Linked DNA regions of Jeotgalibacillus aurantiacus. The protein of the gene in region 2 interacts with the protein of the main gene of each other region in a pairwise test. Links are inferred from orthologs where the notes say so. Each region holds a gene or a part of one and is shown on either strand. Other genes may lie near its edges.

Region 1 (4,781 bases), 850 kb from region 2 along the record:
ATACGGATCGAGCTTCATCAGTTTTAAGCCTTTATGCACTACGTCATTTCGCTTGGTCGAAACGATCGCAAGTTTAATTCCTTTGTCATGAAGCGCTTTGACCGTCTGCTCAACACCCTCAAACCCTGTGACGAGCTCGTCGTGCATCCGCAGATTATATTCACGGTAAAAAGCCATCATCTCTTCAGTTTTTTCAGGATTCAGCGCATTGAACGAATCAAACAGCGGCGGTCCCATAAATTTCAGCACGTCCTCTTTCCCATACTCACCTGGATAATAATGATCCATGACATGGAGAAAAGACGAAATGATTAAATCGTTTGTGTTGATTAGCGTTCCGTCCAGATCAAATAATACAGTATCAATTTTGCTCATATTGCGGTTCCCTCACTTTTGCTTCGTATCGGTTCCATATTGTTGCCACAATGATCGTCAATAATACAGCTGTTGTCACACGGATGATCACAAGCGGTAAGATCGGAATGCCGAGTGGAATAAAAATCAGCGTATCCTCTACGATCGCGTGACAGGCGACGAGGAAAATGAAGGCAAGTGTTGCATCCTTTTTACTGACCCCATCCTCTTTTACTGCCTTAATCATGACGCCTGCACCGTATGCAAGTCCGATCGTCAGCCCGGCTACAAGGGTCATAGACGTATTCTCTTTCATTCCAAGTCCTCTTGTGACCGGTGCCATCCATTTAGAAAAAACGTCCAGCCATTTTAAATCACGCATAATCTGAATGACAATCATCAGTGGAATAACGATCAATGCGAGCTGAAGAATACCAAATGCCGCTTTCTCCAGTCCAAGCAGTAAAATGCTTCCCCAGCCGCTGACATCCGGATCACCAGGCGGCACCATGCCATACTGCGCAATGTCAGAGCCGCCCTGCCAGACGAGATTAATAATAATCGCAGATGTAAAGGCAAGCCCGAGACGCACGAGTAAAACCACCCAAAGCTTTACCCCAACCTTTAGCGCCACGCCGGTCTCAATGAGCAGATTATGTGAAAATGACAGCATAACAGCAATAATAAACACTTCTTTTACCGTCATTTCCAGTGAAAGAATTCCGGCAATCCCGGCATAAAGATTCAGCAGATTCCCTAAAACGAGCGGAACCGCGGCCTCCCCGCTCAGTCCGAACAATCCCATAAACGGCGCAATTAAGTCTGTGATAAATGGCAGAACCGGCGTAAATTGCAGAACTGTGATCAAAAACGTGATCGGAAAAATGACTTTTCCGAGTGTCCACGTCGTCTGAAGCCCTGCTTTTAGTCCGTCAAGCCACGTCTTTTTCGTCATGTATACCGCCACCTAATTTTGCTTATCTGCGTAACGGGTCGTAATGCCTTTACCGAAACGGCGGTAAAGAAGAATTGCCAGTGCAATGACAATCAGCGCAAAGGATAACGCCTGTGCAATACGGATCGTTTCCGTCAGCATTAAGCTGTCTGTTCTGAGCCCTTCAATAAAGGCCCGGCCAATCGAATACCAGATCACATAAAATAAGAAAATTTCACCGCGTAACGGATTTACTTTTCTAAGAGCAAGCAGCAGAACAAAACCTACGAGACTCCATAAAGATTCATACAGAAACGTCGGATGATAATAAGCAAACGTCCCGTCAATCTCGATATACATCTGATTAATAATCCAGTCGGGGATAAAAAGACCCTCCAGAAAGCTGCGGGATACTTCACCACCGTGGGCCTCCTGGTTGATAAAGTTCCCCCAGCGCCCAAGCAGCTGGCCCAAAATGATACTAGGCGCGGCAATATCAACGATTTTCCAAAAGGATAATCCTTTGATTTTCGCGTAAACAATACCGGTTGCAATCGAACCGATCAGCGCTCCGTGAATCGCAATCCCGCCATTCCAGATTTGAATAATCGCACCTGGATTCTGGGAATAAAAATCCCACTGAAACGCAACATAATAAATCCGCGCTGAAATGATCGCAATCGGAACGGCCCAGATTAGCAGGTCAGCAAACATATCTTTTGGCATACCAAGGCGATCCGCCTCGCGATTAGCAAGTATATATCCAAGAACAATCCCCGTTCCGATAATCAGTCCATACCAGGCAACACTTAATGGGCCGATACTGAACGCAACCGGATCAATGGGCTGTGCAGTAAAAAGCATCTGATTTCCTCCTAAATATCGTCATGATCTCCATCTACAATGATGTCATTTAATCGGTTTGAGAATTGCTCAGCCGCATTCATTCCCATCCGCTTCAAACGGAAATTCATCGCAGCGACTTCAATGATAACGGCCAGGTTTCGTCCGGGACGAACCGGCAGCGTAATTTTCGTGACGTCTGTATCGATAATTCTCATCGTCTCTTCATCCAGACCAAGACGATCGTACTGCTTCGTCTTATCCCAGATTTCAAGATCAATCACCAGCGTCACCCGCTTATGGCTGCGGACAGCACCCGCACCAAACAACGTCATCACATTGATGATGCCGAGTCCGCGGATTTCAAGCAAATGCTCAATCAACTCAGGTGAAGAACCGATCAGCGTATCTGTATCCTCCTGACGAATCTCCACGCTATCATCCGCTACAAGTCGGTGACCACGCTTGACGAGCTCGAGTGCGGTTTCACTTTTACCGACACCGCTCTTCCCTGTGATCAGTACACCGACTCCATAAATATCAACCAGCACACCATGCAGGGCAGTGGATGGCGCAAGCTTACTTTCAAGGAAATTTGTCAGACGGCTTGAGAACCGCGTTGTCTTCACAGGCGTCTTCATCACAGGCACCTGATTACGTTCAGAAGCTTCAATTAACTCAGCCGGAACCTCTATATCGCGGGATAAAATAATCCCCGGTGTATTGTCCGTACAGAGCTGGCCCATCCGATCCTTCTTTTCATCAGTCGAAAGAAGCTCATAAAAAGACATTTCCGTTCGTCCAAGCAGCTGAATCCGCTCAGCCGGATAATAGCTGAAATAACCCGCCATCTCGAGTCCGGGTCTTGAAATATCACTCGTCGTTACAGGACGGTGAATCCCTTCTTCCCCACTGACGAGCTCCAGACCAAATTTTTCAATAATATCATTCGTCGTTACCTTTGGCATAAGAAGCCTCCTTGCATGTTTTCTCACATACTGTCTATTGTAGCACTTTGAAAATTGATTCACTAGATTAGATGACCGAAACATCCTGTGAAAAGGTGTCTGATTTCCACTCGTCATACGATCTTTTTCATGATGCAACTTGATTGACGAGGAGGAACTCTATGGCAACGATTGTTCTTGATGCAGGTCACAGCTACAACACACCGGGTAAAAGAAGTCCGGATGGGATGAGAGAGTTTGCCTTTAACCGGGCTGTCTGCCAGGCTGCAAGAAAGAAGCTCGAATCACAAGGAATACGAACCATCTTGACGCATCGCGATGACCGGGACGTTCCATTAAAAGAGCGGACAGACCTGGCCAATCGCGAAAAAGCAGCGCTGTTTATCTCTATTCACGCCAATGCTTATGGATCAGGAAACTGGAATGACGTCCACGGGATCGAAACGTATATCCACTCAAAAAACGACTCGCAGTCAAGGTCTCTTGCAGAAGCCGTTCACTACTCACTCATTAAAGAGACACGGCGTAAAGACCGCGGCATCAAAACGGCAAATTTTCACGTTCTGAGAGAAACCGTCATGCCTGCGGTGTTAATTGAATGCGGCTTTATGACCAATAGAGAAGAAAAAAAGCTCCTGGCCAGTGAGGATTACCGGACCCTCTGCGGTCACACCATCGCAGCCGCTATCCTTACCTTTATCGGTGTCAAAAAAACACTGTATCTCGTCCAGACAGGTGCATTCAGCTCGATTGAAAATGCGAAAAAGCAGGCACAAGCTTTGAAGAATGCTGGGTTTGATGCAATGATTATGGAGAAATGACCTCTCAATGTCTCACAAGCGGTTTGCTTGAATGATGCACTCTTCATGAATTGTCGGAACGCGAGCAGTACAATCTCTTTTCGACAATTCATACCGCTCTTACAACACATTCGATGCTTCTAGCGACAGAAATCTGCTCGCGATCACCATTAAAACTGAAGCTTGCGACAAGATCGCGCTTGTTTTAAAGGGAGTCGACATAAACAGCCTGGCGGTCGACAGAAAGCCGAGCGCTTTCAACAGAAATGACTCAACGATCAACAATTCGGTCCACAACCCCAAAACAAAACACCTTCTGTTTGTCACGCGAGCAGCGCAATCTCTTTTCTACAATTCATACCGCTCTTACAACACATTCGCTGCTTCTAGCGACAGAAATCTGCTCGCGATCAACATTAAAGCTGAAGCTTACGACAAGATCGCGCTTGTTTTAAAGGGAGTCGACATAAACAGCCTGGCGGTCGACAGAAAGCCAAGTGCTTTCAACAGAAATGACTCAGCGATCAACAATTCGGTCCACAACCCATAAACAAAACACCTTCTGTTTGTCACGCGAGCAGCGCGAGTTCTTTTCGACAATTCATACCGCTCTTACAACACATTCTTTCCTTCTATCAACAGAAATCTGCTCGCGATCAACATTAAAACTGAAGCTTATGACAAGACCGCGCGCTCTTACGACAAGGCCTCGCTTGTTTTAAAGGGAGGCGACATAAACAGCCTGGCGATCAACAGAAAGCGTTGTCGTTACGACAGAAAATTCACGGCTTTTAACAGTAATTTGATAAACCTTACATTCACTAAATAGTGCGTAGCATTTCATGAAGTGTCACATAAAAAAAGGGATCAAACTCAATGTTG
Region 2 (4,802 bases):
TACCGGCAGCTGGAACTTTACTGTAACAGGGCTTTACGGTTCAGAGGAAAATATGGCAAACGGCGTACTTGGCGGAAATCAGCAGCACGTTGTAGAGCTCCATGCACCTGAAGTGGCAAATGCCTATGAAACGGAATTTAACGAAATGTGGGGCAGCAATACGCTGATCCCGGATGCAATGATTTCTAATTTCGGTACCGGAAAAACAGACAATACCCAGCATATCTTTGATGTAGGCGGCAAAATGGTAGAGGTTTATTTCTCTACAGGTGATGATGCACTGGGCCGTATGAGAGAGCTGGTTAAAAATGAAGCAGATCTCAATGCTTATTTCACCATCTTTGCCTGGAGCGATCAGGGTCTTGTCGACGAGCTGAAACATAAATATGAAGGCTCCTACAATGATCTCGAGGGCACGCTTACCGGTTTTGATGTAAAAGGGCTGTTTGACTACAGCTTCTGGAACCAGTGGTGGAGTGCAAGCGTGGATATGACCGGCCGCACAGCCAGTCAGACAAGCGTCGATAATCCAAATACACGCTGGGCAAACCCTGCACCGGTTTATAAAGCAAACGAAGACCGTAAACTTCACAGCAAAACCATGATCATCGATGCGGACACTACGAGTGACCCGACAGTCGTGGTCGGATCAACAAACTGGAGCAACAACGGCAACAACGTAAATGACGAAAACATGCTCATCATTCATGACACTAACATCGTCAACCAATTCGTTCAGGAATTCAATGCACGCTACCTGAATGCGGGCGGAACAATAAACTGATACAAAAAACGCAAATGCTGCATCATTCGGTCTACGGATGAGAGGCATTTGCGTTTTTGGTGTGGGTAGGGTTTATGAGGTCAGGGTTGGAATTCGTCAGTTTAACCGCGACTTTTGTGAGGTTAGAAGGCAAGTTCGTGAGCTCCGTCCGCGGATTCGTGAGCTTGCGGGAAAGTTTGTGAGTTTAGTGTAAATAGGCCTAAGCCTCCCCGGACAGATATGGTGCCGCTGACCAATGTGAGTTTCCCAAGGAAATTCGTGAGTTTAGCCGCGACTTTTGTAAGGTTCTCAGGCAAGTTCGTGAGCTCCGTCCGCGGATTCGTCAGTTTGCAAGAAAGTTTGTGAGTTTAGTGTAAATAGGCCTACGCCTCCCCGGACTGAAATGGTGCCGCTGACCAACGTGAGTTTCCCAAGGAAATTCGTCAGTTTAGCCGCGACTTTCGTGAGGTTCTCAGGCAAGTTCGTGAGTTCCGTCCGCGGATTCGTGAGCTTGCGGGAAAGTTTGTGAGTTTAGTGTAAATAGGCCTACGCCTCCCCGGCCTGAGATGGTGTGCTGACCATCGTGAATTTCCCAAGGAAATTCGTCAGTTTAGCCGCGACTTTCGTGAGGTTCTCAGGCAAGTTCGTGAGTTCCGTCCGCGGATTCGTCAGTTTGCGGGAAAATTTGTGAGTTTAGTGTAATAAGACCTACACCACAACACTGTTTTCAAAGCAATCTCGTACCCGCATTTCAAGGGATATTAGTTGTACAAATTCTTTATCCACCGTATGCTCATTATAGAGGGTGTATTTGTCTGGAGAGTAAGAACACCTCTACTCAAAAGGAGGATGCTTAAATGTTTAAAAAGATCATGAAAGGCATTTCGAAAGAGTTGAGTAAGCGGGGAAGCAGCAGTGGGCGCAGAAGATCTTATCGTCACGGCTCAAGCAGCGGAAAAAGACGCAAGTATTACGGAAGCAGCAGTAGCAGCCGCCGAGGCCGCAATCCTATGTATGGCTCACACCATTACAAAAAGAAAAGACACTACTCAAGCAGCTGATTGACAGACTGAAGACTCCGTTTATGACGGAGTCTTTTTAGTGGGCTGGCTGATTAGATTATCTATATCTTCAAGAACCTCTTCACAATGGTAGTAAGGACGTTCAATCTTCAACAGCCGTTTCAGCAGCAGTGTGGTCTGTGGATGCAGGCGGAGCTCCTCGGTCCATGGCTGGTTTCTCTTCGTGTCCCCCTCATAAGACGAGTAAAGCAGAAATAGCAGGAAATCACCCAGATCAAAAAAGTCATCCTGTGCGAGCAGTTCGCACTCTTTCAGATCTCCGTCTCTAAGCGTATTCGCCAGACCGAAATCGATCAGGTGGACCTCTTCCCCATGAAGCAGCACATTTGGAATCCTGATGTCCCCATGAAAAATGCCATTCTGATGGATATAACAAACGATTTCCGTCAGCTTTTTCAAAAGCGCCAGACATTCCTTCTCTGAATATTGCTGTCCTGACGCAAACAATGTGTCCTCCACATTTTTGCCCTCAACAAACTCCATGGAAAAGAATACTTCCTCGCCATGGGAGAACGCCTCTATAAAAGCCGGAATGCCAGGATGATTCAGCTGTTGAAGAATCTCCGTCTCTTTTGCGTAATTCTCTATATTTTCCTTCCGCTTGCTTTTTCGCATCTGCTTCACAACGCATTTATTGTCCGTGTTCAAATCCTCACACAAATAAATGATCCCATAACTCCCATTCTGCAACACTTTCTCAATTTGATACCGCCCCGCCAGAATCTCATTGACCGAATATCGACGGTCCATGATCCGCTGCCGCACCCTTTTAACCAACCAATGTACAGCTTCCATACGCACCTCTGAGTTTTGTTTGTTTTTATCATATCAAATTGGGGTGGTGGGATGAATTCGTGAGGTTAGCGGGAGAGTTTGTGAGGTTCGGCGGCAGATTCGTGAGTTGCGTGTGCGAGTTCGTAAGCTTGCGGGAAAGTTTGTGAGTTTAGTGTAAAAGGACCTACGTCGCCACGGCTTCCTCTCAAGAAAAATGGTTCCCTTGATCAACGTGAGCTCACGATGGAAATTCGTCAGGTGAGACGCGAAGTTTGTGAGGTTAAAGACCAAGTTCGTCAGCTGCGGCCGCGTATTCGTGAGGTTACAGCCGGAGTTTGTGAGTTTAGTGAAAAAAGTCCCGAACAGTATGTTGGTTGAATTTCGTTCTTCGAATGATACATGATCTCCGTCCCCGCGTTTCTTTTTCGTCCCACGAATGATTCAAAATATACGTCCCCACGCCTCACGCATAACCCTTATAATAGAATCAAGATTTACATCGAAAGGAGAACCATCATTGAATGCATTACCGACTGAAGAGGAAATTAGACAGACGGCGGAGCTGCTGGTACATACATATGGCGTGAAAATGAATAGCCTGATGAAGCTGATGGGCAGAGAGCGGTATAAGGAGCTGGTTCGCGTGTTCAGGGATTTGCGTGAGCCGGCGGCGGATGAGGTCCGGATTGCGCAGATGTTGATTGTGGAGAAGGGACCGTATTTATTTGCGGGCAGCAGTGAGGAGGTTCGCGATTTGCGGATTCATTTGCTGCGACAGCTTTCTGAGGAGAGGTTGATGGCGCTTTATGAGCGGAATAAGGTGCAGGGGAAGGCGATTACGTCTCCGACTTATATGCGCACGGCGCTTGCGAAAAAGAAGTGGCTCATTGGTGGCAGATGGGCACGTGATTTTGTGACGGCATTTGATTTTCCACTTGTGTTCTCAGGCATTTCGATTCCAAAGGATCACAGCACGGATGCGATTCAGGATATTGAGCCGAGGCGTGCGGTTCCGAAGCTTGTGGAGTACCAGGTTGGCTTAAAAAGCCGGATGCTGGAGGTTTTGAATAAGGAACAGGATAAAACCCGATGTGTTGTGACGCTGCCAACCGGGGGCGGGAAGACGCGTGTTGCGGTTGAGAGCTTTATTGACTGGATGCAGCCACGGTTTGAGCAGGGTAAATATATGCTGTGGATCGCGCAGGGCGAGGAGCTTTGCGAGCAGGCGATTTCCTGTATCAGCGAAATGTGGCAGGAGCGCGAATTCCCTGAAGCACTGAGGATTTACCGCTTTTTTGGCGGTAAGAAGTTTGAGGTGGAGGATATGATTGGCGGTGCGGTGATCGCGAGTATCCAGCAGCTTTATTCCCGGATCCAGAGCGGGGATGAGGCGCTTGAGGAGATTCTGGCAAACTGCGGCGCGATGATTATTGATGAAGCCCACCATGCTACGGCAAAAAGCTATCGTGCATTGTTTGACAGAGCAAGGGAGCTTGCGGGAGATGACCTGTTTCCGATTTGCGGTCTCACTGCCACTCCGGGCCGCAGCAACGACGAAACGATGAAGCTTGTCGATCAGTTCGATGCCTATCTCATCCATCCTTCATTCCCGGATATGAAGGAGTATAACGATCATCCGCTTCGCTATTTTAGGAAAGAGGGTTATTTAGCGGAGCCGGTTTTCATCCTGCATGAGGACGGGGTGGAAACCGAGGTGACAGATGATCTGTTCAATCAGGACGACCACGATCTCAGCTCGGAATTTCTGCAGATACTTGCTGCTGATCAAACTCGTAACCTGCAAATCATCAACTATATGAAATCGATTCCGGAAGGCTCGTCATCATTAGTGTATGCCTGCACCGTTCAGCATGCCGAGTTTCTGGCGATGACGATGAACGCCATCGGCCGTAAATCTGCGGTCATTTCGGCAGACACACCAAAGCCGATCCGCCGCATGCACATCAGCGCATTTAAAAAAGGGGACATCGAATTTCTCTTTAACTATGGCGTTCTGACCACGGGTTTTGACGCGCCGAGAACCGATCATCTCATCATCTGCCGGCCAACCTCAAGCATCATTCTCTATGAACAAATGGTCGGCCGTGGCCTGCGTGGGCACCGCTTCGGCGGCACCGAAACGTGTAAAATCATCGACTTCTCAACCAACATCCGCCGCCACG
Region 3 (3,343 bases), on a different replicon or contig from region 2:
TGTAAGGACCTACCTCTTCTTTCACTTTGACAAAATCAAAGCTTGATCCATGGTCAGCCACAATGACCTCCAGGCGGTCATGATATAGAGCGAATCCGACGACTACTTCGCCTTCATCATCGTCTGAATATGCATGCTGAACAGCGTTCGTAATCGCCTCACTGGAAGCGATTTTCAAGTCTTCGATATCATCGTACGTAAACCCCATCCTGCTCGCAATCCCGGAGATTGTCAGTCGGATGACGCCAACGTACTGAGCCTTGGCGGGGATCTTCATCTCAATATAATCAAATGGTTTCATCAGTCTATTCCACCTTTTACTTCGGGATTAATGTCCATGATGTCAGCTAGTCCCGTGATGTCGAAAAGACGCTTCAGACGGTCGGAAAGACCAATCAGCTGAAGGTGTCCTCCATTTGCTTTAATCCCTTTGAACAAGCCTACAAAAACACCGATTCCTGTACTGTCCATGTAGCTGACTTCAGATAGATCGGCAATCACAGTCAGGTTCTCCTGCTTTGTAAATGGCTCTGTTTTTTCGCGCAAAACAGGTGCAGTGTACGCATCAATTTCACCTGAAATGGCGATACGAACTAATTCGTCAGTCTGTTCGGTTGTTGTAACTGTAATGTTCATCCTTTTCCACCTCTTCTGATATCTGCACGGAATGTATTTGTAAACTACCCTAGTTCCGATTGATTAAAACGCATTCCGATATTATTTTGTCCGTTTCATAATGATTAACGTAAAATCGTCACGAAGCTGGAAATGCTGAAGTCGTTCCAGATCCCGGAAGATTTTATTGACGATTTCCTGAGGAGGAAGTTCAATATACTCGTTAATAAATGAAACAAGTGTGTCCCGTTCGATAAACCCTTCATCAGTTCTGCATTCTGTTACGCCATCAGACATCAAAATGATCATATCGCCAATCTCAACCTGTTGTTCATAGCGCCTGTACTTGGCATCTTTATCAACTCCGAGAAGCAGTCCCTTCGCTTCAAGGTCAAGGAATCTTTTTTCTTTATGCTGATAAAAAAAGCCGGGTTCGTGTCCGGCTGAAGCAAAATGAAGAATATGCCCCCGAAGCTCATACATGCCGTAAAACATAGTGATGAACATCGAGTCATCCACGTTCTGTTCCACCACTCTGTTCAGACTTTCCAGTACAGCACTCGGATCTTTCCGGTATTCCGGTAGGCTGTCCATGGCATATTTGATCATCGACATACACAATGCAGCCGGGATCCCTTTTCCGATTACGTCAGCGATTGCCACGTTAACCGAGTGATCCCCGTCATGCACGAAATGGAAATAGTCACCGTTCATCTGCTTGGCAGGAACGCTGAGTGCCCCGATTTCAAGACCGTCAACTGTCGGCACAGATGTACCCAGCAATGTTTCCTGAACGTTAGAGGCGATCTCCATTTCATTTTTCAATTCCTTTTGTGTATCCAACAGACTCTGGTGCTCACGGAAAGCAAATCCGTATGCGGTCATGACTTCAAGAAGGATATCAAAAGAATGCCAGACTTCCTCAGGGAGGTCGGGCATTAATTCCTGCATAACACTTTTTTGCACACTGATCACTTCTTCAGGTGGCATTTTTTTCTCAAGCGCCAGCCTGCTGAATTGCTGAGCAGCATAAAGAGCCTGCTCAGACTGATTTTGCATATATTCATTCAGGATTTCCATGTACTTTTTTTCCATCGATTGCTGCAAATTCATCTTCAATATGACCCTCCTAACGGAGCCATTTCGTCGCGCGGATATCTGTTCCTTCCCCTGGGTTTGAGTCGATGTTAAAATCATCCATTAACCGTCTCACTCCCGGAAGGCCAGCTCCAAGACCCCCTGATGTTGAAAAACCGTCTTCCATTACTTTGCGTATATCTGGAATTCCCGGACCGTCATCCAGTGCAATAATTCTTAGACCCGTTTTGCCGTTCTCACTTAATCGGTCAATACACAGCTGTCCCTGACCGGCATACAAATAAATATTTCGGGCAAGTTCACTGATGGCCGTTGTAATTCTAGCCTGATCCACGGTTCCAAATCCCAGCTCTTTCGCTACGTTTCTACCAAGCTGACGAGCAGCTACGATATCCCATTCGTTCAGAATGGTTACACAGGATTGGATTTCCATCTGGTCAGTCCCCCAATTCCTGTTGAAGTTTCTCTAAACCTTTTTCCAGGTCGAGGGCTGTCATAACGTCGTCCAGCCTGATGCCTAACTCTATTAATGTTATTGCCACTGCGGGCTGAATCCCTGTGATCACTACTTTCGCTCCCATTAACCTCGACATGTTTATCACATCACCGAGCACTTTGGCTATGAAAGAATCGATAAAATCAATGGAGGTAATATCAATTACGACGCCGCGTGCATTGGTTTCATGTATTTTCTTCAAAAGATCTTCCTGAAATTCCAGAGCTGTCTGATCATCCAGCTCCCATTGAATCGACACTAAAAGGCAATCTTTCAACTTCAAAATGGGAATTCTCACAGCCTATCCCTCCAATTCCACGATTTTTCGACCTGTCATCTCAAGCGCCAGCTCCATCCCTTTTTTCATCGTACTTGTGGTAATGAAGCGTTCCAGATCAATGCCGAGATTCACAATCGTCTGGGCAATTTCCGGACGGATTCCGACAAGCATGCACTTGGCTCCAACGAGTCTCACGGCTTCCGCAGCTTGAATGATATGGTGCGCGACCATTGTATCTACAACCGGTACACCCGTAATATCAATAAGTACGACTTCTGCACGATGATTGACGACTCCTTCAAGAAGGTTTTCCATCACAAGTCGTGCGCGTTCAGTATCAATTGTTCCGACAAGCGGCATGACAGAAATCTGGTCAACAACCGGAATGAGGGGAGCTGATAGTTCCTGAAGGGCCATCTTTTGGAGAGAAACGGTTTTTTCCCATGTGGAGGCGTATGTATGAATAATCTCGTTGGCCATGGGGGTCATCCATTTATCAAGGTGCTCAAGATATTCTCCTTCGCTTTCTTTTGTGATTGTCCCCTGTTCAATTAAGTCTTCATGAATGACATGGACAAATTCCCGTAAACCTTGAACGACAAGGGCGATCGGCCACCCAAGGCGAACAATTTTGTCAGAAAAGATCTGAAGCTTCTGCTGATATTCCTGATCTTTTTCCTGAATGTTCAGGAGAATGATTTCAAAGAATTCTGAGCTCGTTGCTTCAAACACATGCTCAGGCATTACTTCGATCACACGTTCTTTCGAGTCCTGGGCCAGCTGATTCTTCCAAAGGACTTCGAGCTCTTCTTTGCGCTCCTGTACGTGCGCAGTTATTTTATTAAACAAATTTC

Evidence for each region.
Region 1: the proteins of H7968_RS04195 (region 2) and hprK interact in binary tests that used the Bacillus subtilis proteins (3 or more experiments, as listed by UniProt). The link is inferred for Jeotgalibacillus aurantiacus from one-to-one orthologs.
Region 3: the proteins of H7968_RS04195 (region 2) and H7968_RS12730 interact in binary tests that used the Bacillus subtilis proteins (3 or more experiments, as listed by UniProt). The link is inferred for Jeotgalibacillus aurantiacus from one-to-one orthologs.

Annotation. Positions count from the first base shown.
Region 1 is NZ_JACNMS010000001.1:32,752-37,532, forward strand. What follows is about bases 1,132-4,054. They hold hprK (HPr(Ser) kinase/phosphatase), read right to left. Parts: upstream 3,100-4,054; coding sequence 2,164-3,099; downstream 1,132-2,163. Other genes in these bases: H7968_RS00220 (nucleoside recognition domain-containing protein), read right to left, coding at 1,132-1,309; lgt (prolipoprotein diacylglyceryl transferase), read right to left, coding at 1,322-2,152; H7968_RS00235 (N-acetylmuramoyl-L-alanine amidase), read left to right, coding at 3,261-3,920. Also shown: pyrophosphatase PpaX, read right to left, coding at 1-375; more of H7968_RS00220, read right to left, coding at 362-1,131. UniProt on the Bacillus subtilis protein: Catalyzes the ATP- as well as the pyrophosphate-dependent phosphorylation of 'Ser-45' in HPr, a phosphocarrier protein of the phosphoenolpyruvate-dependent sugar phosphotransferase system (PTS).
Region 2 is NZ_JACNMS010000001.1:881,629-886,430, reverse strand. Bases 721-3,664 are described here. They hold H7968_RS04195 (serine/threonine protein kinase), read right to left. Parts: upstream 2,596-3,664; coding sequence 1,846-2,595; downstream 721-1,845. Other genes in these bases: H7968_RS04190 (DEAD/DEAH box helicase), read left to right, coding at 3,137-3,664; H7968_RS04200 (hypothetical protein), read left to right, coding at 1,679-1,828; H7968_RS04205 (phospholipase D-like domain-containing protein), read left to right, coding at 721-784. In the rest of the region: more of H7968_RS04205, read left to right, coding at 1-720; more of H7968_RS04190, read left to right, coding at 3,665-4,802.
Region 3 is NZ_JACNMS010000003.1:608,277-611,619, reverse strand. The notes cover bases 446-3,133. They hold H7968_RS12730 (anti-sigma regulatory factor), read right to left. Parts: upstream 2,147-3,133; coding sequence 1,745-2,146; downstream 446-1,744. Other genes in these bases: H7968_RS12720 (STAS domain-containing protein), read right to left, coding at 2,511-3,133; H7968_RS12725 (STAS domain-containing protein), read right to left, coding at 2,151-2,507; H7968_RS12735 (PP2C family protein-serine/threonine phosphatase), read right to left, coding at 718-1,728; H7968_RS12740 (anti-sigma factor antagonist), read right to left, coding at 446-636. Outside these bases: anti-sigma B factor RsbW, read right to left, coding at 1-301; more of H7968_RS12740, read right to left, coding at 301-445; more of H7968_RS12720, read right to left, coding at 3,134-3,338. UniProt on the Bacillus subtilis protein: Provides the crucial link between the upstream module (communication of environmental stress) and the downstream module (integration of the environmental signals with signals of energy stress) that compose the signal transduction pathway controlling the sigma-B factor.